One region of the Bradyrhizobium sp. CCBAU 45394 genome, then DNA from elsewhere that is predicted to be linked to it. Evidence: predicted binding sites of a transcription regulator. Region 1 holds the regulator's gene; each other region holds the start of a gene.
What was found. Region 1 encodes PhoB, which activates phosphate uptake and scavenging genes when phosphate is short. Its sites were predicted from a motif close to TGTCATNNANCTGTCAT; they were not measured.
Positions count from the first base shown of each region.

Region 2: WN73_RS08975 (YdcH family protein) is a predicted target of PhoB. The motif match lies at 6,872-6,888, and genes of this name have one in related genera.
Region 3: phnF (phosphonate metabolism transcriptional regulator PhnF) is a predicted target of PhoB. The motif match lies at 8,012-8,028, and genes of this name have one in related genera.

Region 1 covers NZ_LBIX01000175.1:180,928-190,917, forward strand. The annotation lists gene WN73_RS36145 (Hsp33 family molecular chaperone) at 178-1,185, opposite strand; gene argF (ornithine carbamoyltransferase) at 1,344-2,267, opposite strand; gene WN73_RS36155 (aspartate aminotransferase family protein) at 2,267-3,475, opposite strand; gene WN73_RS36160 (GcrA family cell cycle regulator) at 3,930-4,439, shown strand; gene phoB (phosphate regulon transcriptional regulator PhoB) at 4,673-5,380, opposite strand; gene phoU (phosphate signaling complex protein PhoU) at 5,403-6,119, opposite strand; gene pstB (phosphate ABC transporter ATP-binding protein PstB) at 6,131-6,952, opposite strand; gene pstA (phosphate ABC transporter permease PstA) at 6,949-7,794, opposite strand; gene pstC (phosphate ABC transporter permease subunit PstC) at 7,799-8,788, opposite strand; gene pstS (phosphate ABC transporter substrate-binding protein PstS) at 8,918-9,931, opposite strand.
Region 2 covers NZ_LBIX01000012.1:375,521-385,510, reverse strand. The annotation lists gene WN73_RS08995 (ABC transporter ATP-binding protein) at 1-819, opposite strand, end outside; gene WN73_RS08990 (glycerol-3-phosphate dehydrogenase) at 850-2,349, opposite strand; gene WN73_RS08985 (sensor domain-containing protein) at 2,389-5,076, opposite strand; gene WN73_RS08980 (NAD(P)/FAD-dependent oxidoreductase) at 5,279-6,382, shown strand; gene WN73_RS08975 (YdcH family protein) at 6,605-6,787, opposite strand; gene WN73_RS08970 (YdcH family protein) at 7,116-7,322, shown strand; gene WN73_RS08965 (hypothetical protein) at 7,464-7,676, shown strand; gene WN73_RS08960 (hypothetical protein) at 7,699-7,950, shown strand; gene WN73_RS08955 (GGDEF domain-containing protein) at 8,059-8,766, opposite strand; gene purE (5-(carboxyamino)imidazole ribonucleotide mutase) at 8,909-9,397, shown strand; gene WN73_RS08945 (5-(carboxyamino)imidazole ribonucleotide synthase) at 9,394-9,990, shown strand, end outside.
Region 3 covers NZ_LBIX01000175.1:47,857-57,846, forward strand. The annotation lists gene WN73_RS35465 (aliphatic sulfonate ABC transporter substrate-binding protein) at 1-216, opposite strand, end outside; gene WN73_RS35470 (hypothetical protein) at 238-471, opposite strand; gene WN73_RS35475 (pyridoxamine 5'-phosphate oxidase family protein) at 988-1,599, opposite strand; gene phnN (phosphonate metabolism protein/1,5-bisphosphokinase (PRPP-forming) PhnN) at 1,626-2,222, opposite strand; gene WN73_RS35485 (alpha-D-ribose 1-methylphosphonate 5-triphosphate diphosphatase) at 2,219-3,376, opposite strand; gene phnL (phosphonate C-P lyase system protein PhnL) at 3,388-4,086, opposite strand; gene phnK (phosphonate C-P lyase system protein PhnK) at 4,095-4,892, opposite strand; partial or broken gene WN73_RS35500 (alpha-D-ribose 1-methylphosphonate 5-phosphate C-P-lyase PhnJ) at 4,885-5,773, opposite strand; gene WN73_RS35505 (carbon-phosphorus lyase complex subunit PhnI) at 5,770-6,873, opposite strand; gene phnH (phosphonate C-P lyase system protein PhnH) at 6,875-7,486, opposite strand; gene phnG (phosphonate C-P lyase system protein PhnG) at 7,491-7,955, opposite strand; gene phnF (phosphonate metabolism transcriptional regulator PhnF) at 8,063-8,794, shown strand; gene WN73_RS35525 (GFA family protein) at 8,845-9,267, opposite strand; gene mddA (methanethiol S-methyltransferase) at 9,497-9,990, opposite strand, start outside.

The DNA.
Region 1 (9,990 bases):
TTTCGGTGGTGACGCGGAAAGATGGTGGGCACGCTTACGCTTTGCCCACCCTACGATGTCCGAGCACTTGGCAGGCTGTTTCCCCGTCGTCATTGCCAGCGCAGCGAAGCAATCCAGACTGCCACTGCGGAAAGACTCTGGATTGCTTCGCTGCGCTGGCAATGACGGACGATAGAGTTACGCGTCCTCCACGCCCGCCTCATCGGGCGTGAAATCGTACACCGACGAGCAGAACTCGCAGGTGACAACGACCTTGTCGTCCTTGACCATCGCGGCGCGATCGTCCGGCGAGAAGCTCTTCAGCATCGCGGCGACCGCATCGCGCGAGCAGGAGCATTGCGCCTTCAGGACCAGCGGCTTGAACACGCGCACGCCACGCTCGTGGAAGAGGCGGTAGAGCAGCCGCTCGCCGGACAGTTCCGGATCGATCAGCTCGACGTCCTCGACGGTCTCGACCAGCGAGCGCGCCTCGACCCAGGCGTCATCTTCGGCGACGGCGTGCACTTCGGCGCCCTCGGGCGCATCGCCGGGATGCAAGTCCGCCTGCCGCGCGCGCTCCGGCGCCTTCGGCAGAAACTGCATCAACATGCCGCCGGCGCGCCAGCGATGCCTGCCGCCGTCGTTCGAGCGCCACTCCTCGCCGACCGCAAGACGCACGCGCGTCGGGATCTGCTCGGAGCGCAGGAAATATTCGTGGGCGGCGTCTTCGAGGCTGCCGCCGTCGAGCGCGACCAGACCCTGGTAGCGGCTCATGTCGGGGCCCTGGTCGATGGTCATGGCGAGATGGCCGCGGCCGAGCAGCGCGCCGGAATCCTTCGCCGTGCCCAGGCGCGAGGCGTCAAAGCGGGCATAGGCGCGAAGCTGGTCCGGCGCCTTGTAGTCCACCACCAGGAACGACACCGGGCCGTCGGTCTGGGCCTGGAGGATGAAGCGGCCCTCGAATTTCAGCGCCGAGCCGAGCAGCGTCGTCAGCACGATGGCCTCGCCGAGCAGCTTGCCGACGGGCGCGGGATAATCGTGCTTGGTCAGGATGTCGTCGAGCGCCGGACCGAGCCGCACCAGCCGGCCGCGCACGTCGAGCGCGTCGACCTCGTAGGGCAGCGCGGCGTCGTCGATCGGAACCGCTGATGGTGCGCGAACCGGGCCTTCCGGCCTGGTTTTCATGTCAGGGGATTGGGAATCCATGGCCGTCTATCTGGGGTCGGTGGGTGGGAAATGGAAGGGGTTCCGGCTGCATCCGGCAATGCAGAATGGACGTATGCAAGGACGGCAACCTCCGCGTCGTCCTGGCGTTCGCCAGGACGACAGTTGCATGTGAGGCGGCCGCCAAGCCTACGCCAAACTTACTTCACCGCGTCAAAACACCAGGCCAGAATACCCTTCTGCGCGTGCAGGCGGTTTTCGGCCTCGTCGAACACGACCGATTGCGGACCGTCGATCACCTCGTCGGTGACCTCCTCGCCGCGATGGGCGGGCAGGCAGTGCATGAACAGCGCGTCGGGCTTGGCCAGCGACATCAGTTTGGCATTGACCTGGTAGGGCTTGAGCACGTTGTGGCGGTGCTCGCCCTCCTTGTCGCCCATCGACACCCATGTGTCGGTGACGACGCAATCGGCGCCGCGCACGGCGGCTTCCGGATCGGTGCCGAGCATGATCGGCGCGCCTGAAGCCTTGATCCAGTCGCGCATCGCCTTCTTCGGCGCAAGCTCCGGAGGCGTTGCGACATTGAGCTGAAACTTGAAGCGCTCCGCGGCATGCGCCCAGGACGCCAGCACGTTGTTGTCATCGCCGGTCCAGGCCACCGTCCGGCCCTCGATCGGGCCGCGGTGCTCCTGATAGGTCAGAAGGTCGGCCATCACCTGGCAGGGATGCGAGCGCCGCGTCAGGCCGTTGATGACGGGCACGGTCGCGTTGGCCGCAAGCTCGAGCAAGGCGTCGTGGTTGAGGATACGGATCATGATGGCGTCGACATAGCGCGACAGCACGCGCGCGGTGTCGGCGATGGTCTCGCCGCGGCCGAGTTGCATCTCGGCGCCGGTGAGCATGATGGGCTCGCCGCCGAGCTGGCGCATGGCGACGTCGAACGACACCCGCGTACGGGTCGACGGGCGCTCGAAGATCATCGCCAGCGTCTTGCCTTCGAGCGGCCTCACCGGCTGATGCGCCTTCTGCTTCGCCTTCATGGCGGAGGAGGCATCGAGCATGCTCTTGAGCTCCGACAGCGGGAGCTCGTTGATATCGAGGAAGTGCTTCGGCGACTTGCTCATCAGCTTGCCGCCCGCTTGGTCTGACTGGACGAGATCGCGGCGCAGGCGCGTTCGAGCCGCCCGACGCTGTCCTCAATCTCGGCTTCGGTGACGATCAAGGGCGGCAGGAAACGCACGACATTGTCGCCGGCGCCGACCGTGAGCAGCTTCTCGTTGCGCAGCGCCGCGACGAGATCGCCTGATGGCACCACGGCCTTGATGCCGATCAGGAGGCCCTCGCCGCGCACCTCGCTGACGACATCGCCATGACGGTCGATCACGGAGGCGAGCTTCTGCTTGAGCAGCAGCGACATCTTCTGCACGTGATCGAAGAAGCCGGGCTTCAGCATGACGTCGAGCACGGCATTCGCAGCCGAGATCGCGAGCGGATTGCCGCCGAAGGTCGATCCGTGCGAGCCGGGACCCATGCCGGCCGCCGCGTCCGCGGTGGCCAGGATCGCACCGATCGGGAAGCCGCCGCCGAGCGCCTTGGCCAGCGACATCACGTCAGGTGTGACGCCGGTACGCCGATGCGCGAACAGATCGCCGGTGCGGCCCATGCCGGTCTGCACCTCGTCGAAGGCGAGCAGCAGGCCCTTCTCGTCGCAAAGCTGGCGCAATGCCTTGAGGAACGCAGGCGTTGCGGAACGCACGCCGCCCTCGCCCTGAATCGGCTCGATCAGGATGCCGGCGGTCTGCGGACCGATTGCCTTCTTCACGGCCTCGATGTCGCCATGCGGGACCTGGTCGAAGCCATCCATCGGCGGACCAAAACCTTCGAGATATTTTGCAGATCCCGTCGCAGCCAGCGTCGCCAGCGTGCGGCCATGGAAGGCGCCTTCGAAGGTGATGATGCGGTAACGTTCCGGATGCCCCTTGGAGAAGTGATGATGGCGGACCAGCTTGATCACACCTTCCAGCGCCTCGGCGCCGGAATTGCAGAAGAACACGAAGTCCGCGAAGCTTTCATTGCACAGGCGCGCAGCGAGCTTCTCGCCGTCCGGACTCTGGAACAGGTTCGACATGTGCCAGAGTTTTGTGGCCTGCTCCTGCAGCGCCTTGACCAGCGCGGGATGGGCATGGCCGAGCGCGTTCACGGCGACGCCCGAGGTAAAATCGAGATAGCGATCGCCATTGGTCGCAATCAGCCAGCAGCCTTCGCCGCGCTCGAAACCGAGGTCGGATCTGGCGAAAACGGGAAGCAAATGCGGCGCTGCGCTGTTAGTCATGACGATCACTTGATGTTGCGGACGGCCTGAACACGCTCACGCAGCGCACCATTGACCGGCCCGGAAAACGAAACGTGCCGCCTTTTAAGGGCGGCACGTGACACTATCTTATGCCTGGTGAAACCGGTGTCAATGCCGCCCGAAAGCCTCGCGAAACGCTGAATCCGTAGTCTTGCGGAGCCGAAATTGCGGGGTTTTCGCCACGGAACATGTGGAAGCGAGTCGGCGGACTCTTGCGCGTGAGTCACGCCATATTGTAGCGTTTGGCTTGTCAGATACGACATCTCGTGCAGTGTTTCTGATCCTCTAAGTCCTCATGTACCGGCGTAGACGTTCGGGCGTTATCGGCGCGCCCGGCGAGCCTTAAGGGATTCTGACGGCACGGGTTTTTCGAGGCTTAGGCATTCGCCGCGAGGCGCCAGGATGGCAGCCGCACGGCGAGGGAAAGGGTGCAATGACGGTTTTGACCTGGTCCGACGATCGCGTCGAGCAGTTGAAAAAGCTCTGGGAGGCCGGATTATCGGCCAGCCAGATCGCAGCCGAGCTCGGGAACGTGACCCGCAATGCCGTGATCGGCAAGGTACACAGGCTCGGCCTATCCGGCCGCGCCAAGAGCCCCTCATCGGCGGCTCCGCGGCCGCGCAAGGCGCGCCCCGCGCAGCACATGATGCGGGTGAGCCGCCCCATTGCGCGCGGCAACACCGCGCTGGCGCAGGCCTTCGAGGTCGAGGTGGAGGCCGAACCGGTCACCTACGACAACGTGGTGCCGATGAGCCAGCGGCTGTCGCTGCTGGAGCTGAACGAGGCGACCTGCCACTGGCCGGTCGGCGATCCCTCGAGCCCGGATTTCTTCTTCTGCGGCGGCAGGGCGCTGTCGGGCCTGCCCTACTGCGCGCAGCACTCGCGCGTGGCATATCAGCCCGCCGCGGATCGCCGGCGCGCACCGGCGAAGCCCTCGCGGTGAGTTTGTCGCTCTAGCTGATTGCAAAGACGGCGCCGTCACGCGATGACGGATCGACACACTCCGATGTCGTCCCGGCGAAGGCCGGGACCCATAACCACCAGCAGATGTGGTTACGGGGACACGGAGTTACCCTTGTCGCGCAAACAATTGCGCCCTGGGGTTATGGGTCCCGGCCTTCGCCGGGACGACACCGATATCGTGGCGACAGCTCGCCAAACCAACTCGCCCCTAGCTTACGTCTGCTCCGCCTTCGCAAAGCGATCATCCAGCGCGTAGCCGGCGCCGCGGACGGTGCGGATGGGATCCTGCTCGCGGCCGAGATTGAGCAGCTTGCGCAGGCGGCCGATGTGGACGTCGACGGTGCGCTCGTCGATGTAGATGTCGCGGCCCCAGACGCTGTCGAGCAGCTGCTCGCGCGAGAACACGCGGCCGGGATGCTCCAGGAAGAACTCCAAGAGGCGATATTCGGTCGGGCCGAGGTCGATCGGCCGGCCCGAGCGCGCGACGCGGCGCTTGTCGCGATCGAGCTCGATGTCGCCATAGGCCAGCACCGTGGCGAGCCGCTCCGGGCTTGCGCGCCGCAGCAGGCCCTTCACGCGTGCCAAGAGCTCCGGCACCGAGAACGGCTTGACGATGTAGTCGTCGGCGCCGGTCGCAAGACCCCGCACCCGCTCGCTCTCCTCGCCGCGCGCGGTGAGCATGATGATCGGGAGCTGCTTGGTCTCGGGCCGGGTCCGCAGCCGGCGGCACAGCTCGATGCCCGACAGGCCCGGCAGCATCCAGTCGAGTACGATCAGATCGGGGATGTGTTCCTTGAGGCGGGTGTCGGCGTCGTCGCCGCGCATCACCGTCTCCACATCATAGCCGTCGCCTTCGAGGTTGTAGCGGAGAAGCTCGGTGAGAGCTTCCTCGTCCTCAACCACCATAATGCGTGCGCCCATGGTGTCGTCGCTCCTTAAGTCTTCAGGTATTCGGGACCGTCGTGGCGAAGGTCGTCATGTCGCCCTTCGGTCGCTTGTCGGTGATCGCCTGGCCCTCGATCATGTAGAACACGGTCTCGGCGATGTTGGTGGCGTGGTCGCCGATCCGCTCGATGTTCTTGGCGCAGAACATCAGATGGATGCAGAACGAGATGTTGCGCGGATCCTCCATCATGTAGGTGAGGAGCTCGCGGAACAGCGAGGTGCAGATGGCGTCGACTTCCTCGTCGCCCTTCCACACCGCCATCGCCGCCGGCAGATCATGCGCGGCATAGGCGTCCAGCACCGACTTGACCTGCTGCTGCACGAGGTCGGTCATGTGCTCGAGGCCGCGGAACAGCTTGAGCGGATGGAAATCCGTCTCCAGCGCCGCGACGCGCTTGCCCATGTTCTTGGCAAGGTCGCCGATGCGCTCGAGATCGGTCGCAACGCGCATGGCGCCGACGATCTCGCGCAGATCGACCGCCATCGGCTGGCGGCGGGCGATGGTGAGCACGGCGCGCTCCTCGATGCGCTTCTGCAGCGCGTCGAGCTCGGTGTCGGTGGCGACGACGCGCTGGCCGAGCGCGACGTCTCGGCGGATCAGCGCGTCGACGGAATCGACGATCATGCGCTCGGCGATCCCGCCCATCTCGGCGACGAGCCGGGTGAGCTCCTGGAGGTCGGTGTCGAAGGCCTTTGCGGTATGTTCAGAACCCATGTCCCGTCTCCTCAGCCGAACCGGCCGGTGATGTAATCCTGCGTGCGCCGGTCGCTCGGCGACGTGAAGATCTTGCTGGTGTCGTCGAACTCGATCAGCTCGCCGAGATACATGAACGCGGTCTTGTCGGAGACGCGCGCCGCCTGCTGCATGTTGTGGGTGACGATCGCGATCGTGTAGTTCTCGGACAGTTCCTGGATCAGCTCCTCGACCTTGGCGGTCGAGATCGGGTCGAGCGCCGAGCAGGGCTCGTCGAACAGGATCACCTCGGGCCGCACCGCGACGGTGCGGGCGATGCAGAGGCGCTGCTGCTGGCCGCCGGAGAGCGACAGGCCGGAGGCGTTGAGCTTGTCCTTGACCTCGTTCCACAGCGCGCCGCCGCGCAGCGCCTTCTCGACGCGGTCGTCCATCTCGGACTTCGAGATCTTCTCGTAGAGGCGGATGCCGAAGGCGATGTTCTCGTAGATCGTCATCGGGAACGGCGTCGGCTTCTGGAACACCATGCCGACGCGGGCGCGCAGCAGGTTGAGGTCGAGCTTGCCGTCGAGGATGTTGGTCTGGTCGAGCATGAGCTGGCCGGTGGCGCGCTGCCCCGGATAGAGGTCGTACATCCGGTTGAAGATGCGCAGCAGGGTCGACTTGCCGCAGCCGGACGGGCCGATGAACGCGGTGACGCGGTTGGTGCCGAGCGTCAGGTTGATGTTCTTCAGCGCGTGGTGCTCGCCGTAATAGAAGTTGAGGTTGCGCACCGTCACCTTGGCCGGCGCTTCCGGCAGCAGCGGCGCCTGGGGCAGCCCACCGGCCGCGCTCATCGATACGGAAAGCTCACTCATTTTGCGGTCCTCTCGGCGCCAAGGATGCGTGCGCCAATATTCAGGGCAAGCACGGTAATCGTGATCAGCAGCGCGCCGCTCCAGGCGAGCTGCTTCCAATAGGCGTAGGGGCTCTGGACGAAGTTGTTGATGGTGACCGGCAGGTTCGCCATCGTCTTGTTCAGGCCAAGACTGAAGAACTGGTTCGACAGCGCGGTGAAGAGCAGCGGCGCGGTCTCGCCGGCGACGCGGGCGGTGGCTAGCAACACGCCGGTGATGAGGCCGGAGCGGGCGGCACGATAGGCGATCCGCTTGATCACCAGCGAGCGCGGCAGGCCGAGCGCGGACGCCGCCTCGCGCAGCGCGTTCGGCACCAGCAGCAGCATGTCCTCGGTCGTGCGCAGCACCACCGGGATGACGATGACGGCGAGCGCGAGGCTGCCTGCGATCGCCGAGAAGCCGCGCATCGGCACCACCACCGCGCCGTAGATGAACAGGCCGATGATGATCGAGGGCGCCGAGAGCAGGATGTCGTTGATGAAGCGGATCACCGAGGTCAGGCGGTCGTTGCGGCCGTATTCGGCGAGATAGGTGCCGGCGAACAGGCCGAGCGGCGCGCCAATGCCGACGCCGAGCACGGTCATGATGATCGAACCGACGATGGCGTTGCGCAGGCCGCCTTCGGTCGAGCCCGGCGGCGGCGTATCTGCCACGAAAATCTCGAGGTTCAGACCGGCGATGCCGTTGTAAAGCAGCGTGATCAGGATCAGCGCAAGCCAGGTGACGCCGAAGGCGGCGGCGGCGATGCAGAGTCCGCGAACGACGATGTCCTTGCGGCGGCGGCGTGAATAGATCGGGTTCATGGCGTTAGTTCCCCGCCTTCTTTTCCAGCCGCATCAGCATCAGCCGTGCCGCTGCGAGCACGAAGAACGTCAGCACGAACAGCAGCAGGCCGAGCAGGATCAGGCCGGACTGGTGCAGGCCGTCGCTCTCGGCGAACTCGGATGCGATCGCCGCCGAGATCGTGGTGCCCGGCGCGAAGATCGAGGAGGAGATGCGGAACGAGTTGCCGATGATGAACGTCACCGCCATGGTCTCGCCGAGCGCGCGGCCCAGCGCCAGCATGACGCCGCCGATGACGCCGACGCGGGTGTAGGGGATCACCACGCTGCGCACGACTTCCCAGGTGGTGCAGCCGACGCCGTAGGCGGCCTCCTTCAGCACCGGCGGCACCGTCTTGAATACGTCGACCGAGATCGAGGTGATGAAGGGCAGCACCATGATGGCGAGGATCAGCGCGGCGTTGAACAGGCTGAGATAGGACGGGGGACCCGCGAAGATCGCGCCCAAGACAGGAACGCCGTCGAAGATCTTGATCATGAAGGGCTGGAAGGTGTTGGCCAGGAACGGGCCCAGCACGAAGAAGCCCCACATGCCGTAGATGATCGAGGGAATGCCGGCGAGCAGCTCGATCGCCATGCCGATCGGGCGGCGCAGCCATTGCGGACAGAGCTCGGTGAGGAAGATCGCAATGCCGAGGCCAACGGGAATGGCAATCAGCATCGCGATGAACGAGGTGACGAGCGTGCCGTACATCGGCCCGAGCGCGCCGAGCACGGGCGGATCCGCCGACGGCGCCCAGCGCTGCGTCCACAGGAAGGAGAAGCCGTATTCCTTGATCGCCGGGAAAGCGCCGACGATCAGCGAAACGATGATGCCGCCGAGGATCAGCAGCACCGAGATCGCGGAGAGCCGCGTGATCCAGTAGAAGGTGACGTCGCCGAGCTTGAACGCGCTCAAGGCCTTGGCGCGATCGTACGGTCCGGCGTCGTCGATTACATCGCTCTGAACGGCCATCTCTGCCACGCCGATCCCCTGTACCCGTTATATACGCTTGTTGTTGGTCTTGCGCTCCGGATGCGGCACGGGGCCGATCCGGAGCGGAGGTCTTTTGAGATCCCGGCACCCAGGCCGGGACAGCAGCGCTTAGCTCTTGATCTCGGCAGCCCAGGTCTTCTCGATCAGGGTCACGACGCCCTCGGGCATCGGGATGTAGTCGAGCTCCTCAGCCGCCTTGCCGCCGTTCTTGAAGGCCCAGCGGAAGAACTTGATGGCTTCCTGCGAGGCCGCCTTGTCGGTGGCATCCTTGTGCATGAGGATGAAGGTCGCCGCCGTGATCGGCCAGGACTTCTCGCCGGGCTGGTCGGTCAGGATGACGTAGTAGCCGGGCGCCTTGGCCCAGTCGGCGTTCGAGGCGGCCGCCTGGAAGGCCTCGACGGTCGGCTGCACCGGCTTGCCGGCCTTGTTGACGAGACCGGTGTAGGTCAGCTTGTTCTGCTTGGCATAGGCGTACTCGACGTAACCGATCGAGTTCTTGGTCTGGCCGATGTTGCCGGACACGCCCTCGTTGCCCTTGGCGCCGACGCCGACCGGCCACTCGACGGCCGTGCCCTCGCCGACCTTGCTCTTCCAGTCCGCGCTGGCCTTGGAGAGGTAGTTGGTGAAGTTGAAGGTGGTGCCCGAACCGTCGGAGCGGCGGACGACGGTGATCGCCTCCGAGGGCAGCTTCAGGCTCGGATTGAGCTTCTTGATCGCGGCATCGTCCCACTTGGTGATCTTGCCGAGATAGATGCTGGCGAGCGTCTCGCCGTCGAACACCATCTCGCCCGGCTTCACGCCCTCGATGTTGACGACCGGAACGATGGCACCCATCACCATCGGCCACTGGACGAGGCCGTCCTTCTCGAGCTGCTCGGCCTTGAGCGGCGCGTCGCTGGCGCCGAAGGTCACGGTCTTGGCCTGGATCTGCTTGATGCCGCCGCCGGAGCCGATCGACTGGTAGTTCAGACCGTTGCCGGTCTCTTTCTTGTAGGCGTCAGCCCACTTGGAATAGATCGGGAACGGGAACGTCGCGCCGGCGCCGGTGATATCGGCAGCAAAGGCTGCCGTCGTCGATGCGGCGACCAAGCCGGCAGCGACGATCGTTTTGAGGAAATTCATGCTGGTCTCCATACAGGGGAGCGAAGCGCCATCCGCGCCCGATCGCGCTCCCCGTGCCG
Region 2 (9,990 bases), on a different contig from region 1:
GCCGTCGCGCAATCTGGACTCGGCGTCGAACAGATTGATGTCGCCGACGAACTCCGCGATCCAGCGCGAACGCGGCGCCTCGTAGAGCTCGCGGGGGCTCGCGACCTGGGCGAGCTTGCCGACCTTCATCACCCCGATCCGGCTCGCCATCGTCATCGCCTCTTCCTGATCGTGGGTGACGATGATGAAGGTCATGCCGAGCCGGCGCTGGAGCTCCATCAACTCGCCTTGCGTGCTCTCGCGCAGCTTCTTGTCCAGCGCGGCGAGCGGCTCGTCGAGCAGCAACAATTGCGGCCGGCGTGCCAAAGCGCGGGCCAGCGCCACGCGCTGGCGCTGGCCGCCGGAGAGCTGGTCGGGCTTGCGCTTCTCCAGGCCCTCGAGCTTCACCAATGCGAGCATCTCCGCAACGCGCGTGGCGATGTCGGCGCGCGCCAAGCCGGCGCGCTTCAGGCCGAAGGCGATGTTGTCGCGCACCGAGAGGTGCGGAAACAACGCGTAGTTCTGGAACATCATGTTGATCGGACGCTCATGCGGCAGCGCCTGCGCGATGTCCTTGCCGCCAAGCAATATACGCCCCTCATCCGGCGCCTCGAAGCCGGCGAGCATGCGCAACAGCGTGGTCTTGCCGCAACCGCTAGGCCCGAGCAGCGCGAAAAACTCGCCGGCCTTGATGTCGAGCGAGACACCGTCCACGGCCCGGAACGTCCCGAACGTCTTGGCGACGCCCTCGATGCGCAGCAACGGCTGACCCGCTACGGGAAATGCAGCTCCAGCGGCCGTATCCGCCGCGACGTCCGTTCCGGGCAACTCTTCCGCCATGGTCCCTGCCAACCCCGATTCCGCCGCACGCTAGCGGCCGATCGGCCTTTGCTCAACCGGTTCGGGGCGATCGTTCACATCCGCCATGAACGCGGCAAGCCCGTCGCGGTCCGCTTTGGGCATGGTCAGACCGAGCTTGGAGCGACGCCACAAGACGTCCTCTGGAAAACGCGCCCATTCGTGGCTCATCAGATAACGCACCTCGGCGCCGGTCAGCTCAGGGCCAAAGGTTGGGCCAAGCTCATCGCGGCTCTTCACATCCCCCAGCACGACCGGCAGTCGCGAGCCGTAGGCCGCGACTAGGCGTTGGGCCTCCGGCTCCGAGAGAAAGCGCCAGCGATCGCGTGCGAGGTCGACTTCGGTGTCGAAACGGTCCCAGGCGAAATCGCCGCCGGGGAGTACCGCCCCGGCGGTCCAGGGCGGCGACATCGGATAGAACGGCGTCAGCCGCGTCACCGCCCGCTCCGCACGCAGGCGCGAAGTAGTGACATCGCCGCCAAACATCGTGATCAGCGGCGCCTTGCGCCGGCGCGCATGGAACAGCGCCGTGCCGTCGCGTCCTCGCGCGGACGCCAGCGTCAGGTTGACGCCCGAGACCGTCCGGACCACGTCGGTCGGGGCGACGCGCTCGCGGAAATAGCGGCTGGCCGCCTCGCAGAGATAGCTGACGTCGGCGCCCGGCATCGCGACGATCGCAGGATCGCCGGTGAAAGCGTGCGTGACCGTGCCGATCAGCGTGAAATCGCGCTCGAGGGGCCGGGCGAAGATCAGCCGTCCATCATTGTTCTGGAAGACGTAGACGTTCTCGGAATCGAACAGCCGCGGCACGATGATCTGGCTCATCTGCATCGCGGCCATGGCGGGCTGCGGCTCCCGCAGCACGGTGTCCGCCACCATCGACGTCCAGCCACCGGTGGCGTTGGCCAGCGCCCGCGCCGTGATCGTGCGGCGGTGGCCGCGATCGACCACCGCGAGGCGCCATGTGTCGGTTCTGTCAGCGCGCACGCAGCGTGCCCCGGTATGGATCGCGGCGCCGCGTTCGGCGGCATCCAGCGCCGTGAGCACCACCAGGCGGGAATCGTCAACGACACAGTCCGAATATTCGAACGCCGTGCCGAACGGACGCTTCAGCGCGTTGCCGACCGGATGATGCGTAATGTCGAGTGTCGCTGATGGCGGCAGGCCACCCCGGTTCGTGAGGCCGTCATAAACATACAGGCCGGCCCGCAGCAGCCATGGCGGACGCTCCTCGGAATGGGCGGGAATCACGAAGCGCATCGGCCGGACCAGATGTGGCGCGATCCGGAGCCAAATCCGGCGCTCGGCGAGCGCCCGGCGCACCCGCCAGAACCCGCGGCGCTCCAGCACCGACAGATCGCCATGAATCAGCCGCGGCGTCGCCGACGAGGCGGCACCGCCAAGATCGCCCTGTTCGAACAGAATGACCCGCAGGCCGCGGCCGGCCGCATCGCGCGCGAGGCTGACACCGTTCAGGCCGCCGCCGATGATCGCAAGGTCGTAATCCGCCATGAAGCCATCGAGAGCGAGCGAAACGAAGCGCTCCCATCACTAGCCGGTCTTGAGCGCAAGCTCCATGGCTTCGGCGCGGCCGACGAGGCCGGCATACTTCCCGATCGGCAGTGGCTTGCCGAGCAGATAGCCCTGCACGCCGTCGCAGCCCTCCTTGGCGAGGAAAGCGAGCTGGTCGAGCGTCTCGACGCCCTCGGCGATGATGGACATTTCGAGGCCGTGGCCGAGATCGATGACGGCGCGCACGATCGCCGCCGATTGCGGGTTGCGGCCGAGATTGATGATGAAGGCGCGGTCGATCTTGATCTTGTCAAACGGAAACGCCTGGAGATAGCTCAGCGAGGAATAGCCGCTGCCGAAATCGTCCATGGAGATGCGCACGCCGAGCGCCTTCAGCCGGCGCAGCAGCGCCAGGCCCCGGTCGAAATCCTCGATCAGCACGCCCTCGGTGATCTCGAGCTCGAGCCGGCCGGGCGCCAGGCCGGTTTCGATCAGGATCGAATGGACCAGCCCGACCACGTCGCCGTGCATGAACTGCGCCGGCGACAGATTGACCGCGACCTGGAGCGGCTTCGGCCAGGACGCCGCCTCGCGGCAGGCCTCGCGCAGGATCCACTCGCCCATCTCGACGATCAGGCCGCTCTCCTCGGCGATCGGGATGAATTCGGCCGGCGAGACCTGGCCACGCACCGGATGCTGCCAGCGCGCCAGCGCCTCGAAGCCGATGATCTCGCTCTCGGCGACGCTATGGCCGGCGGCCCCCTGCGGCTGGAAGGCGAGCGAGAGCTCGCCGTTCTTGATCGCCATCGACAGGTCCTGATGCAGCACGCGGCGATCGCGGATCTGCTGGTCCATCTCCGGCTGGTAGAGGCTGATCGTGCCGCGCGATTTCTGCTTGGCGCGGAACAGCGCCGCACCGGCATTGGCGAGCAACGAGGCGCCGTCGGCGCCATTGTGCGGGAAAATCGACATGCCGGTGGTGGCGCCGGCACGGACTGGCCGGCCGTCGATCTGGAATTCCCGCGCGACGGCTTCGCCGAGCTGCTGCGCCAGCGCAAGACCCGCCTCCGGCTGCTTGCCGTCGATGATCAGGCCGAACTCGTCGCCGGACAGGCGCGCCACCACGCCGCCGCGCGCGGAGTCCTGGAGCCGCTGGGCCACCTCGATCAGGAGCTTGTCGCCGAGCGCATGGCCGAAGACGTCGTTGACCTCCTTGAGGCCGTCGAGATCAACGCAGAGGACGGCGAACTCCTCGCCGGTGCCTTCGCAGGCCTCGATCATCTGAGTCAGCGCCTGCAGGAAGGCGGCACGGTTCGGCAGATCGGTGAGGCCGTCGTGATAGGCCATGTGCGCCATGCGCGACTCGGTCTGCCGGCGGTCGGTGACGTCTTCGTGGGTCTTGATCAGGTATTGCGGCTCGCCGGCATCGCTGAGCACGGTGGCGCGCCGGGTCAGGAACAGCCGCAGGCCGTCCTTGGTGGAGATCGGGTGCTCCTCGGTGATCATCCCGCGCTTCTTGATCGCAGCCTCGTCGCGCGCGATGATCAGCTTGGCTTCCTTGGGATTGAAGATGTCGGACGCGGTCAGGCCCGTGGCTTCCTCGCGCCTGCGGTTGAGGATCGTCTCGGCGCTGCGGTTGGCGAGCAGGTAGCGGCCGTCCTTGACCTGCTCGACGATCAGCGCCACCGGGATGTTGTCGACGACGAGCTCGAGGAATTTCTTGGTGCTCTCCAGCTCCTGCGACAGTGAGCGGCGGTCGGTGATGTCCTCGAACACGAGCATCAGGAATTCGGGCTTGTTGTTCTCGTTGCGGACCACGATCCGGATCGAGGCAACCATGCGCCGTTCACCGCCGCGGTCGACCTCGAACTCATTACGGAACTGGCCGTCCGGCGAATTGAGCGCCGCCCGGTCGGTCGCCTCGATGCTGGCCGCTGAGACGGGGGCAAACAGCTCGCGCGCGTTCTTGCCGACGACCTGGTCCCGCGTAAACCCCCAGAACCGCTCATAGGCGGTGTTGGCGAAGATGTAGCAGCCGTCCTCGATGTTCTTCGCGGCAACGCAGGCCGGCACGTTGTCGAGCACCGTTTCCAGGAACTGCTTGGTCGAGGCGAGCTGCCGCGACAGCCTGCGCTCCTCGCTGACGTCGAGATGCGTCGCCACCGAGCCGCCGTTCGGCAGCACAAAGTATTTTACCAGGATGGCCCGGCCGTCAGGCAGTTCGGTGATCAGACCGTTGCCGCTTGCCGCCTTCTCGTAGAATTCCTTATCGGAGACGCCACCAAGGACCCCGCGCTTGCGCCGCAGCTCGAGGATGTCGTGGCCGTTCATGTCGGCCCACAGATCCGACCGTGACAGGCCATAGATCTCGAGATAGCGGTCATTGCAGAAGATGACGCGCCGCTGCGCATCGGTCATCACCACGCCCTGGTTGAGATTGTTCATGGCGGAGGAGACGAAGGCGTTGCGCCGCAGCTGCAACCGCCTGGTCCGGCGCAGCGCGGAGTGGATCCACAACGCGATTGCCACCAGGAACGCACAGACGACGATGCCCCCGATCAGGCCTTCCCAGATCAGGTTGGGATCGAGGTTGTCGAGCGAGCTCGGCGGGGCGAAGCTGTCCGACAGCGCAAAGGCACGCGCAGGCGCGACCGTGCCGGCCAGGCACACGACGGCCTGCACAGCAATCAGAATCGTGCTGTCCGCGTGCCAGTTCTTCTCAGCCATCAGCCACCCGCGATTTCAACGTCGGATTGTCTGGCCTCACGGGTTTGGATCGGGTAAACGCCTGTACGCGCAACAGAAAAATGTCACGTTAAATACGGCAATTGCCCTGACATGATAAATGCTTCCTTAACGGAAAATGACCCCGCGCCCTCGTTCCCGGGCTTGATGCCACCGGCGCTTCCAGCGGACCTCCTGCACAACCATGGATAGGGTCGACTGCATCGTCATCGGAGCCGGCGTGGTCGGGCTCGCGGTAGCTCGAAAGCTGGCCCAGGCCGGGCGCGAGGTCATCGTGCTCGAGGAAGCCGAGGCCATCGGCACCATCACCTCCTCGCGCAACAGCGAGGTGATCCATGCCGGCATCTACTACCGCGCCGGAAGCTGGATGGCGCGCATGTGCGTCAGCGGCAAGCACGCGCTCTACCGCTACTGCGGCGAGCGCGGCATCCCGCATAAAAATTGCGGCAAGCTGATCGTCGCGACCAATGCGAAGGAAACCGAGAAGCTGCAATCGATCAAGGCGCACGCCGAGGCCAATGGCGTGCTCGACATGCAGTTGCTCACGGGCGAGGCCGCACGCGCGCTGGAGCCGGCGCTCGCCTGCGACGCCGCGCTGCTCTCGCCCTCGACCGGCATCATCGACAGCCACGCCTACATGCTCTCGCTGCGCGGCGAGGCCGAGGAAGCCGGCGCGGCCTTCGCGTTTCACACCCCGCTGATCCGTGCCAAGGCGGCCGCCGGCATGATCGAGGTCGAGGCCGGCGGCGAGGCACCGATGGCGCTGCAATGCAGCCTCCTCGTCAACGCTGCGGGCCTCGCGGCGACAACGGTGGCGCGCAATATCGACGGCATGCCGCTGGACCGGATTCCGCTGGCCTATCTGGCCAAGGGAAATTACTTCAGCTGCAACGCCAAGGCGCCGTTCTCGCACCTGATCTATCCGGTGCCCGAGCCCGGCGGCCTCGGCGTGCATCTGACGCTGGACATGGCGGGGCAGGCGCGTTTCGGCCCTGACGTCGAGTGGATCGAGACGATCAACTACGAGGTCGATCCGTCACGCGCCGAGCGCTTCTATCCGGCGATCCGGAGATACTGGCCGACGCTGCCTGACGGCGCGTTGATGCCGAGCTATTCGGGCATCCGCCCGAAGATCGTGCCGCCGGCGGTCGCCACGCAGGATTTCCTGATGCAGGGTCCGCGCGATCACGGCGTGGCAGGCCTGATCAACCTGTTCGGCATCGAATCGCCGGGACTGACGTCCTCGCTCGCGATCGCCGATCACGTCGCCGAGCTCGCAAATATCTGAAGCGTCTTCAAGCGAAGCGGATACCACTTCGCGCAAAGAAGAAAACGCGTCCAAACAAGAAGCCGGAGCTATTTCCGTTCCGATTCCGTCGGAACGGAAATAGCTCTGGACGCCGCGCAAATGTCCTTGCGCGGCTTCGCATCTTCCAACAGGGATGAGCGCAACAGCACTCACCCCTGCCTGAAGGGGTACGATCAAACTCGACGCTGAATACGGGGTTTACTAGTGAAGCGTGTCGCCAGTATGCTTCAGACGCTCGATCTGGTCCTTGACCATCAACTTCCGGCGCTTCAACTCAACAATTTGCAGGTCGTCTGTTGAAAGGTGCACGAGAGCTTCGTGCAATTCGTTTTCGAGAGTTTTATGCTTCCGTTCCAATTCAACCAGATGTGCCTGAATTGTCATTCGAAACCTCCTCGGTAGGGGTGACCTTGGATTCGATCCGGACGACGAAGTGTACATCACCGATTCGTTCTGTCGATGGATATCCGTCGTCGCCTTGTCATTTTTGAAAATTCATATGTAACGAAGCGTGAGTAAGGAACCGCGCTGGGAAAAATCCATGATATCAATGCGCTTGCGCAGCGCCGCAGCGAACCGTCGAAATATCTTGCGAGAGATCGGTGAGCGACGGCCCGAGATCGCTTGCGGTCACGGCGCGCAAGGACGATAATTTCCACAGGGCATCCACAGCCTTAATCTCACGACTATCGGTTTTTCGGCCACCGCAGACATGACCCATGAAGACGAGAGCGAACTCGAAGCCGAGCTCGCCCGGTTGCAGCAGGAACACCGAGATCTCGACGCGGCGATCGATGCACTGCATCAATCGCCTGCCCCCGACCTATTGCGGTTACAGCGGCTAAAGAAGCGCAAGCTGTTGTTGCGCGACCGCATCGCCTTCATCGAAGACCAGATCACGCCCGACATCATCGCCTGATCCCCAGCGGGCTTTTCGCGGCGGGGCGAGCCGGGTGAATCCTCTTGACTCCAAAAGAACAAAATAGGAACATTCAGGCACCAAACGCCCCCAGGAAACGCCCCAGAGAAACGCCCAAGGAACCTAGCAAGGACAACGCAGATGTCGGCAACCGCCCTTTTGGACAACAGCCATTATGAACAGGCCTGCGATCAGGCGATCGCGATGTGCGACGGCAATCTGCGCAGCACCATCAAGGCGCTGATCATGGCCAACGAATATCTGGAGGCGGAGCTCGAGGAATTGCAGGCGGCGATCTCAGCCGGCTGCATTCCGGAGACCTCTCGCAGCAAGGCGCGGAGCAGCGCCGCCTGATGTTGATGATCGGAGCAACGCCATGTCGGACGTCACCTACTACGTTGCAATGCCCTTCCTGATCGATGACGACGGATCGCCGGTCGCCGGCGCCGCGGAGGAATGTCAGTCCTCGACGGCCGCGCTGCGGCGCGCCGAAATTCTGGCGCGCGGCGCCGGCCACATCGGCGCGGTCGCATTTTGCCGCAGCGGCGATCCCATGACCGGCGAATTCGGCGACGCGACGCTGCTGCGCAAGTTCGGCAACGTGCCGGAAGATCTGGCCACGTTGTAGGGCATTTATTGTTTGAGCATGATCTCCGCGCAAACGCGTTTCGCATTTGTCGCGAGGAAAATTGCTGCACACTTTGCGCTAGCGCGGCCCTTCGGGTCCGGATCATGCTCAGTTGCTGACCAGCCTGATCCGCGGCTCGTGCCGCCGGCGCGCCTTGCGCACATACATTGCGGCATCCGCCTCCTCCAAGGCGCGGCCTGCGTCGGAATGCGCCCCCAGCAACGCGACGCCGGCGGAGGCGCCCGCGGTCACATTCTGGCTGCGGAAGACGAAGGATAATTCGTCGATCGCCTGCTCGAAGGCCGCGGCCTTCGCCTTGGCATCGGTCTCGTTGAGATTCCACAGCAGCAGCGCGAACTCGTCGCCGCCGAGCCGGCCGACTACGTCGGAGGCGCGGACCTGCCGCGTCAGCGCGCCGACGATCGCCTTGAGCACCTCGTCGCCGGCGGCGTGGCCGAAGGAATCGTTGATAGGCTTCAGCCGATCGACATCGAGCACGATCAGCGCGCCGGTGGCGCGATAGCGCTTCATGTAGGCGATGGCGCGTGTGAGCTCGCGCTCGAAGCCGCGCCGGTTCGGAATCTCGAGCAGGAAATCGGTGTCGGCGGCAGCTTCCAGTTCCGCGACCCGCCGCTCCGCCGCCTTGAGCTTGCTCCGCAGCCCGCGGATGATCTTTGCACTGTCCTTGGTGCCATCAAGCGACGCTCCGCGCCGCGGCGGCTTGGCCGGACGCTTGGTGGCAGGTTTGGACCGGCTGGCGCTGATTTTCCGGCCCTTTTTGGCCTTCGCAGCGCTCGCCCTTTTTGGTTTCTTCATGGGCATCCTGCTCAATGAAGGCTTGCGGGGATTCACCAAGACAGGATAGTGCATTCCCTTCTCCTTGCCACCGCCTTGCGAGCCGCCGGCCGGAACCGTTAATCTGGCCTATGTTTCTGTTTTCCCGAGCACAATTAACGTCATGACCGCGCCGATCGCCATCATCATGGGAAGCCAGTCGGACTGGGACACGATGCGGCATGCCGCCGACACGCTCGAGGCGCTCGGCGTTGCCGCCGAGACCCGCATCGTTTCGGCACACCGCACCCCCGACCGGCTGGTCGCTTTCGCCAAGGGCGCCAAGGCGGCGGGTTACAAGATCATCATCGCCGGCGCGGGCGGCGCTGCACATTTGCCGGGCATGGCGGCGGCACTGACGGAGCTCCCGGTCTTCGGTGTTCCCGTCGAATCGAAGACGCTCAAGGGCGTCGATTCGCTCTATTCGATCGTGCAGATGCCCGCGGGCATCCCGGTCGGCACCCTTGCCATCGGCAAGGCCGGCGCGATCAACGCGGCGCTGCTTGCTGCCGCCGTGCTGGCGCTGTCCGACCCAGCCTTGTCCGACCGCCTCGCCGCCTGGCGCAAGGCACAGACCGAGGCGGTCGCCGAGCGCCCGGAGGACAAGGCGTGACCGACGCAAAGCAGGTGAAGCTGAAGCCCGGCGACACGATCGGAATCCTCGGCGGCGGACAATTGGGGCGGATGCTGGCCATGGCCGCGGCGCGGCTCGGACTGCGCTGCCAGGTGTTCTCGCCCGATCCGGACTCGCCGGCCTTCGACGTCGTGCTGAACGCGACCTGCGCCGAATATGCCGACGTCGAGGCGCTCGAGCTGTTCGCCAACGACGTCGACGTCATCACCTACGAATTCGAGAACGTCCCGGCGGCCGCCGCGATGGTGCTGGACGCGCGCCGCCCGGTGTTGCCCAACCGCAAGATCCTGGAGACCACCCAGGACCGGCTCGCCGAGAAGGATTTCGTGACGCGGCTCGGCATCGGCACCGCAGCCTATGCCGACGTCACCTCCGTCCCCTCGTTGCGCGAGGCGATTTTAAGGATCGGTCTTCCGGCCGTGCTGAAGACCCGCCGCTTCGGCTATGACGGCAAGGGCCAGGCCATCATCCGCGCGGGCGACGACATCGCCAAGGTCTGGACCAGCCTCGCCACCAAATCGGCGATCCTGGAGGCCTTCGTGCCGTACGAGCGCGAGATCTCCGTGATCGCC
Region 3 (9,990 bases), 130 kb from region 1:
CAGCGGTGGACCGAACTGGAAGTCGATCCACTTGATCTCGATGCCGAGCGGCCTGAAGGCGTTTTCGAGCGTCTGGCGCTGGCGCACCGCCGGGAAGAAGCCGCCCTTCTGGGTGCCGATGCGGATTTCCGCCGGCTTGTCCTCCGCGTGCACGGGTGCAGCCAGGGCTGTCGCGAGCAGGAGTGTCGTTGCGAGTATGTGTCGTCGAGTAATCATATCGCGGTCCTTTCGGTGGGATCAGTTGGCGAAGAGTTGCGAATTCGCGCGCCGGCTCCGCTCGGAGAACACCGCACGTGCGGCCCGCTCGGCTTCGCGCGCCGAGCGGAACTGGCGGCCTTCGAGGCTGTCGAACAGGCGCTCGGAGGAAAAGAAGCGGAAGCCGCGCGCGTCTCGGGTGATGATGCCGGCGGCGCGGTCGTGGATTTCGATGATGTAGGCGTTGGACTGGGCTTCGAATTGGGCTTGGGACATGACTGCTCGCTCGCCGGATTTCTCGGCGTTCCTGGCTTAAGATTTGTGATGTGAGGTGCTGAGAGGGTCGCGGTCAGCAACAACAACAGGTGCCGGTCGCCGCCGAGAAACAGCGCCGCGTCATGCACGGGTGCATGTCGTCCGGATTACGCTGGTGATCGGTTCTCATGTTGCGGCTTCGGCTCGAGGAGCAGTTTCGATGCTGTAAATATCGAGCGATCGGCGCGATTGGTCAATGAAATGGCTATCCATATTTACGAGCGACACGTTCGGCCGCTTCTCCCGCCGCAAGCGCCCGCAGGCAGATTCATCTCGCGATGAGTTCAGCACTGGCGCCCTCTTCACCTCTCCCCGCTTGCGGGGAGAGGTCGGATCGCCCCCGGCGATGCGAAGCATCGTCCGGCGCGATCCGGGTGAGGGGGTACAGGTCCCCACAGCGATCTCACGTGCGGAGAGAGGCCCCTCACCCCGCCCTCTCCCCGCAAGAGCGGGGCGAGGGAGACGAGAGCGCGGACGCTACCACATCGTCGCTGCGGCACGCGCCGCCCAGCCGCGATCGTACTCCTCGCCGCCGACCTTGTTCTGGCTCATCTCGGCGAGGATCTGGCCGGGCGTCGGCAGCGTCTTCGGGTCGATGCGCTTGTCGGGGTTCCAGAGATCGGAGCGGACGATGGCGCGGGCGCACTGGAAGTAGATCTCGTCCACATTCATCACCATGACGCTGCGCGGCGCCTTGCCTTCGACCTTGAAGGACGCCAGCAACTCGGGATCGATCGACAGATGCGCGCGGCCATTGGCGCGGACCGCATTGCCGGAGCCGGGGACCAGGAACATCAGGGACACGCGCGGGTCGCGCACGATGTTGCGCAGGGAATCGACCCGGTTGTTGCCGCGACGATCCGGCAGCATCAGCGTCTTGGGGTCGTGAATGCGAACGAAGCCGGGCAGATCGCCGCGCGGCGAGCAGTCGATGCCCTCGGGCCCGATGGTGGCGAGCGCCGCGAACGGCGCCTTCTCGATGAAGACGCGATAGAGCGGCGTGACATGGTCGGCGACTTTCACGGTCGAGGCATCGTTGGTGGCGCCGTAGATGGCCTCTAGCTGTTCGACCGTTTCGATCACCGACATTCTTCCACTCTCCTTTGCGCCGGCGGTTACTCGCGCCAGCCTTCGTTCCTGATCACGCGCACGAGCTGGCGGCTGTGATAATCCGCGCTGCCGGCGTTGAGGATGGTGACATCGGCCTGCGCCGATGCGTCCTCGACGCTGCGGGACAGCCGTTCCGCGATATTGCCGTCGCTGTGCCGGGCGCGGGCGGCAAGCCGCTGCGCCAGCACGTCCGGCGGCGCCGTGATGGCGACCACGACGACATTGGCATAGGCCTGACGCAGCGCGGCAATCACGGTGCGCGAGACGTTGACGACGACGGCGCGGCCGGCGCGGATGTCGTCGTTGATTTCGAGCGGTAGCGCGTAGGAATGCCCATGCGCGTCCCAATGCACGGCGAAATCGCCGTGATCGATCCCGCGCCGGAATTCATCCGGGCTCATGGCAATGTTGTCCTCAGCCGCGGAGGACTCACGCGTCACGACGCGACGCGGAAAGACGACGTCGTGATCGTCGATGCAGGCCGCCTGCGCCAGCTGCAGCAAGGTGTCCTTGCCGGCGCCGCTGGGACCGACCACGAGCACGAGCCGGCCAGGGCCGATCGCACCCGCCTCGCCTTGCGCCATGGTCGCGGTCTCGCTCATGCGACCCGGCCTCCTTCGCGCCAGACGCTGCGGACGACGGGAACGCTGCCCGCGATGTGCACCCGGATCAGGTCGGCGCGCTTGCCGACCGCAATCTCACCGCGGTCGAAGAGACCAACCGCCTCGGCCGGCGCTTTCGTTACGGTTCGAACCGCCGCCGGAAGGCTGATCGCGGGCACATGTTCAGGCAATTGCAGCGCGGCCATCAGAAGGCTCGATGGAATGTAGTCCGACGAGAGAATGTCGAGCAGGCCCTCGCGGGCAAGATCGACCGCGGCGATATTGCCGGAGTGCGAGCCGCCGCGCACGACGTTGGGCGCGCCCATCAGGATGTCGATGCCGGCCTGATGCAGGCCGCGCGCGGCCTCGAGCGTGGTCGGGAATTCCGCCACCGAGACGCGATCGCGCACGGCGTCCGCGACATTCTCCTCGGTGGTGTCGTCATGGCTCGCCAGCGGAATGTTGTATTGATGCGCCAGCGCCACGATCTCGCGCATGTTGGTCGCCGCATAAGCCTTTTGATACTCGAAGCGCTTTGCGAACAGCTCGTCGAGCTGGGCATCGGTCTTGCCGCCGTTCTTGCCGCGGTAATAGTCGCGCAGCTTGCCCTCGTCGCGGAACTGGCGCTGGCCGGGCGTATGGTCCATCAGCGACATCAGCTTCACGTCGGGACGGTCGATCAGCTCCTTGGCCTCCTCGACCACGCTCGGCATCGGGATTTCGCAGCGCAGATGCAGGAAGTGGTCGGCGCGCAACAAATCAGCATCGCGCGCGGTCGTGATCGCGGCGGCGAGCACGCCGGCGCGGCCGTCGACTTCCTCAGCGCCGTCCTCACGCCAGACCCGGAGCGAGTCGAACACGGTCGTGATGCCCGAGGTCGCGAGCTGGCCGTCATAGGAGACGACGGCGGCGACCGGATTCCAGAACACCTTCGGCCGCGGTACGTAATGCGCTTCGAGGTGATCGGTGTGGAGCTCGATCAGTCCGGGCATGATGAGGTCGCCGCCAGCATCCTCAGCGCCCGCCGGCGCCCTGCCCTGGCCGATCTCGGCGATGCGCCCATCCGCAAGAGCCAGCCAGCCCTGCTCGATCACCCGGTCAGCCAGGACGATCCTGGCGTTGGCGATCACGGTGTCCTTCGGCTTGGCGTTCATTTCAATTTCCTTCAGGCGGCGGCGGCAAAGCTGGTAACGTCAACAATACGGTCGGCAATCAAATGGCGGATTTCGTCGTCATGGACAATGGCGACCATGGCGACGCCCTGGCGCTTTTTCTCGGCGATCAGCTCGACCACGACGGCGCGGTTGGCGGCATCGAGCGAGGCGGTCGGTTCGTCCAGCAACAGGATCGGCAGGTCGGAGATGAAGCCGCGCGCGATGTTGACGCGCTGCTGTTCACCGCCGGAGAAGGTCGCGGGCGGAAGCTGCCAGAGCCGCTCAGGGATGTTGAGGCGGTGCAGCAGGGTACCCGCCCTCTGCTGCGCCTCGGCTCGGGCCATGCCGTTCACGATCAGCGGCTCGGCGACGACGTCGATCGTGGCGACCCGTGGCACCGCGCGCAGGAACTGGCTGACATAGCCGATGGTCGCGCGGCGGACGTTGAGCACCTGCCGCGGCTCGGCGGTGGCCAGATCAATCAGCGCGCCGCGATGGCGGATGCCGATGCGGCCGGAATCGCAGCGGTAGTTGCCGAAGATCATCTTCAGGATCGACGACTTGCCGGCGCCGGACGGGCCCGACAGCACGACGCATTCGCCGGGGTCGACGTGGAAGGTCACGCCGCTGACGACAGGCAGCTCGATGCCGCCCTGCAGGTGCATCGTAAAAGTCTTCTTGGCATCAGTGACGTCGATCATGGCGGTCATCAGTGGGCTCATGGCGGCAGAATCGAGGAAACGAGGAGCTGAGTATAGGGCTCACGGGGATCGTCGAGCACCTGGTCGGTGAGACCGGTCTCGATCACGCGGCCGCCCTTCATCACCATCACGCGGTGCGACAATAGCCGCGCGACCGCAAGGTCGTGGGTGACGATGACGACGGCGAGGTTGAGCTCGGCAACGAGGCTGCGCAAGAGATCGAGCAGGCGCGCCTGCACGGACACATCAAGGCCGCCGGTGGGCTCGTCCATGAACACCAGCCGTGGCTCGGTGACGAGATTGCGGGCGATCTGGAGACGCTGGCGCATGCCGCCGGAATAGGTCCGCGGCGCGTCGTCGATTCGAGCCGTGTCGATCTCGACGCGGGTGAGCCAGTCGGACGCGGTGTCGCGGATGCGACCGTAGTGATTCCAGCCCACCGCCATCAGCCGCTCGCCGACATTGGCGCCGGCCGAGACCGCCATGCGCAGGCCCTGCGCGGGATCCTGGTGCACGAAGCCCCAGTCGGTGCGGAACAGGAAGCGCCGCTCGGCTTCGCCGAGCGTGGCGAGATCGCGGGTGACGCCGTCGCGCATCCGGTAGGTGACGTGCCCGCCGCTGGCCGCGAGCTGGCCCGACAGCAGTTGCAGCAGCGTCGACTTGCCCGAGCCGGATTCGCCGACGATCGCCAGCACCTCGCCGGAATAGAGCGAGAACGACACGTCGCGGCACGCGGCGATGCGGCCGTAGGACTTGCTGAGCGAATTCGCAACCAGCAGCGGCTCATCGTTGTCCAGCATGTCGTGATCAGCCATTAGATGTCTCCTGCGCCTTCTCCTTGTACGGCGCAGCGCTCGTGATGGCCGGCGGCCTGGCGGCCCTCGCAATAATCGGTGTCGGAGCAGACGAACATGCGGCCGCCCTTGTCGTCGGTGACGATCTCGTCGAGATAGGAGTTATCCGCGCCGCACAGCGCGCAAGGCGCGTTGAAGCGATACGGCTCAAAGGGGTGATCCTCGAAATCGAGCGACACAACTTGCGTATAGGGCGGGATCGCGTAGATGCGCTTCTCGCGGCCGGCGCCGAACAATTGCAGCGCCGGGCAATTGTCCATCTTGGGATTGTCGAATTTCGGCGTCGGCGACGGGTCCATCACATAGCGCGCGTTGACCTTGACCGGATAGGCGTAGGCGGTCGCGATGTGGCCGAAGCGGGCGATGTCCTCATAGAGCTTCACATGCATCAGGCCGTATTCGGCGAGCGCATGCATGCGCCGCGTCTCGGTCTCGCGTGGCTCGAGGAACCGCAGCGGTTCCGGGATCGGCACCTGATAGACCAGCACCTGGTTCTCGTTCAGCGCGGCCTCCGGGATGCGGTGACGGGTCTGGATCACGGTCGCCTCCTCCGTCGCCGTCGTGGTGGCGACGCCGGCGGTCTTGGCGAAGAATTTTCGGATCGAGATCGCGTTGGTGGTGTCGTCGGAACCCTGGTCGATCACCTTCAGCACGTCCTCAGGACCGAGGATCGCCGCCGTCACCTGCACGCCGCCGGTGCCCCAGCCATAGGGCATCGGCATTTCGCGACTGGCGAACGGCACCTGATAGCCTGGGATCGCGATCGCCTTCAGGATGGCGCGGCGGATCATTCGCTTGGTCTGTTCGTCGAGATAGGCGAAATTGTAGGCGGGCGCGTTCATTCCGCGGCCTCCTTCATGGCATCGGGCGCATTGGCCTCGGCAAACTCCTGACGCAGCTTGCGCAGCAGGCCGAGCTCGGACTGGAAGTCGACATAATGCGGCAGCTTCAGATGCTCGACGAAACCGGTCGCCTGGACATTGTCCGAATGCGACATCACGAATTCTTCATCCTGCGCCGGCGCGAGCGCCTCTTCGCCGAGCTCGCGGGCACGCAGCGCGCGATCGACCAGCGCCATCGACATGGTCTTGCGCTCGCTCTGGCCGAAGGCGAGGCCATAGCCGCGGGTGAAGCAGGGTGCTTCCGTGGCAGAACCCTTGAACTGGTTGACCATCTGGCACTCGGTGAGCTCGATCGAGCCGAGCGGCACGGCGAAGCCGACATCCTCGGCGGAGAATTCGACCTCGACCTCGCCGAAGCGGATCTCGCCGGCGAAGGGATGGTTGCGGCCGTAGCCGCGCTGGGTGGAATAGCCCATCGCCAGCAGGAAGCCTTCGTCGCCGCGCGCGAGATTTTGCAGGCGCAGGTCGCGGTCGGCCGGGAAGTTCAGCGGCTCGCGCGTGAGATCGCCGACGCTGGCGCCGGCCTCGGCCTGCGGCGAGGATTCGATCAGCCCATCGCGGCCCAGGATATCGGTCACGCGCGGCGTCGGCGCGGTCGAGGCTTCGGCCGTCGCCGGCGCGTCCGGCACAAATCCCTCCGCGAGCGAGGGATCGAGCAGGCGGTGCGTATAGTCGAAGGTCGGCCCGAGGATCTGGCCGCCGGGAATGTCCTTGAAGGTCGAGGACACCCGCCGCTGCACCCGCATGGCGCCGGTGTCGACCGGCTCACTCGCGCCGAAGCGCGGCAGGGTGGCGCGGAAGGCGCGAACCAGGAAAATCGCCTCGATCAGATCGCCGCGCGCCTGCTTGATCGCGAGCGCTGCGAGCTCACGGTCATAAAGCGAGCCTTCGCTCATGACGCGGTCCACGGCCAGACCAAGCTGCTCCGAGATCTGGTCGAGCGTGACTTCCGGCACGCTTTGATCGCCGCGCCGCGCATTGGCGAGCAGCCGATGGGCGTTCTCGATGGCGCGTTCGCCGCCTTTCACTGCGACATACATGCTATTCACTTCCCTTGTTCGCGACGCGCGTGGTGCGCGGGATCGCAACCACGGCATCATCGGCGACCAGCACCACGTCGATGCCGCGCGGAAACAGCGCCTCGTTGACGCGCAGCCGCTCGAACAAGTCGGCGGGCTTGATCGAGGCCCGGAGCGTCGCGACGCCATCGATGCCGGGGCCGCGCAGCTCGAAGCCCCGCCCCGCGTCAAGGCTATCGACCTGGAGGATCAACGTGGTCGACCGGTCCGGGTATTCGCTGGTGCCGAGCGCGAAGCGCTCGAGCGCCGGAAGCAAGGCGCCATCGCTGATCAGGGCAAAGCTCGCGATCGAGGAGTCCTGAATCACCGGCGCGCCGGTGTGGAACTTGAGCCATTTCACGACTTCCGAGCTTTCCGACATCCGCGCATCGAGCCAGAGCGGCGTGTCGTGATCGAACAGCGTCAGCGCGATCGCGGCGGCGCCGCGCATCATCGGCCCGGGTGTGCCCGCCATCGGCACGATGCGCTGGACCGAACCCGGCCGCGCCATCGCGTCCATGACCGAGCGAAAGGTCGATTGCGCCGACAGCACCTTGTCGGCGAACCCCGGCGGCAGTTCCGCAATCGTGGTCATGATCTCACCCCTCACCGCGCACCATGGTGTAGAAATCAACCTTCGTCGCGGCGGTCTCGGCCGCCGCCTGCTTGCGCCGGATCGTAAGCTGCTCGCGCAACGGTGCGATAACGTCCCGCTCGACCGATGCGGAAAAATCCCGCGACTGCACCAGCGCATCGCACAGAGCGATCAGCCGCGCCTTCTCACCGTCGCGTCCGAGCGTGTAGCCGAAGCCGACCTCGCCGCTCGCGAGCCGCACCGCGGCACGCGACACCGTGGCTTCGCCGAGGTTGAACGGGGCGCCGTCGCCGCCGACCCGGCCGCGCAGCATGACGAGGCCGTTTTCCGGCGCGCGCAGATCCTGATGGGCCGGGAGGGCGAAAGCGCGGAGGCGAGCGGCGATCTCGCCCGCCTCCGCGTGCGCCAGCACGGCCATCGCGGCCTTGCGCTGGGCTTGCTGATTGTTGTGCCGCGTCACCCGATCCACCGAACTTGCCGAACTCAAGTTGTCTATGATAGTAGACAACTTCATACGGAAGCGCCATGACTGTTTCGTGACAAGCGTGTGATTTTCGGGCTAGGCTGACCGGCGATATGAGCATGCAGGACACCGCCTCCACGGGCGTCGCGCTATGGCGCCTCGTTGCCGACGGCATCGAGCGCGGCATCGCCGACGGCCGCTTCGCCGCCGGCGACAAGCTGCCGGGCGAGATGGAGATCGCCGAGACCTATCGCGTGAATCGCCACACCGTGCGGCGGGCGCTGGCAGCCCTTGCCGAGCGCGGCCTGGTGCGCGCCGAACGTGGCAGCGGCACCTATGTCGAGGCGCAGCGCATCGCCTATCCGCTGCGCTCGCGCACGCGCTTCTCGGAGATCGTCGGTGCCGGCGGCCGTGAGCCGCGCGGGCAGTTGATCGAGGCGTCCGACGACGTCGCGACGCGCGAGCTGGCGCGCGAGCTGGGCCTGAAGGTCGGCGCCCCGCTGGTGCGGATCGAGGCGATACGCCTAGCCGACCGCACCCCGATCTGCGTCTCCACGACGTGGCTGTCGGCGGAGTTGTTTCCGGGCGCGGGCAGCGTGTTTGCGGCAACGCGCTCGATGACGAAACTGCTCGAACACTTCGGCGTCCGCGACTATCGCCGCGGCGCGACCCGGATCACCGCCGGCATCGTCGACGCGACCGACGCTGCACGGCTCGATCTGCCGCTGGGACGGCCGATCCTCGTGGTCGATGCCACCGACCACGGTCTCGACGGCAAGCCGCTGGTGACGAAGCATTCGCGCTTTGCCGCCGAGCGGGTGGAGTTTCTGGTGGAGAACGGCTGAGATGCAGCCCGCTCTTCCCCCCGCAAGAGGAGGAGGAAGAGCAGCGCCTGCTACTCCTGCATCATCTCGCCGCTGCCGCCGAACTCGGCGGGGAAATCCTTCAGCTTGGGCAGGCCGTCGCGCATCGGCAGCACCGTCTCGGCGTAGTTGACGTGGACGCCGGGCGTGAACGCCAGGGTGGGGATGGTGGCGGTGAAGACGTCGGTCAAACCGAGCGGCGGGTGATTGGTCATGAGATGGCCGCCGCACTTCCTGCAATATTTGCGCTGGCTGAGCGGCGTCTTGGCGAAGGTCTCGACGTGCTGCGCGCCCTCGGTGATGCGCACCGCGTCGGGCTTCCACAGGCTGAAGGCGTTCACCGGCCCGCCGGACCAGGACCGGCAGGAGCCGCAATGGCAATAGCCCATCGCCTCCGGCGCACCCGTGACCTCGACCGTAACCGCGCCGCAGAAGCAGTGTCCGACATGTTTCATTGGGTCGTCTCCGTTGATGAAGGTTGGAAATCCTCTCCCCGCTCCGGTTCACCGAGATCTCGGCGAAGGCGGATGCGGGGTCGCGACGAGCTTCGCTCGCGTTGGTAGCCTCGGAGTGAGGGGAATCACTCCGAGGGACGTTGAAGGCGAGAGTCCGGCAAGGTCCGATACGCGCCTCGGCGCCGCCGCGCGTCCTCCTTTCGGCGGACGCGCGTGCAGAGCGCGAAAACTAAACTGACCGGCGCCAGGGAATAAGCATCGACACGCGTTGTTTGTACTGCCGGTATTCGTCGCCGAAGAGATCAATGAGGTCGCGCTCCTCCAGCGCGATGCCGACGAAGATGTAGATCGTGGTCACGGCCGCAAACAGCAGATGTCCCGCGGTCATGACCGGAGCCGCCCAGAACGCGACGATGAAGCCGAGATAGATCGGATGACGGACAAACTTGTAGAGCAGCGGCGTCTTGAAACGCGGCGGCGTCGCTTCCTTGCCGACGAGATGGTTGGTCACCTGATGCAATCCGAACAATTCGAAATGGTTGATGATGAAGGTCGAGGTGAACACCAGCACCCAGCCTGCGAAGGACACCGTGACCAGCGTCACGGCGAGATCCGGGTCCTCGACCTCCCATATGACGGTCGGCAGCGGACGCCACTGCCAGAACAGGAGCAGCAATGACAGACTCGCGAACAACACATAGGTGCTGCGCTCGATCGGTTTGG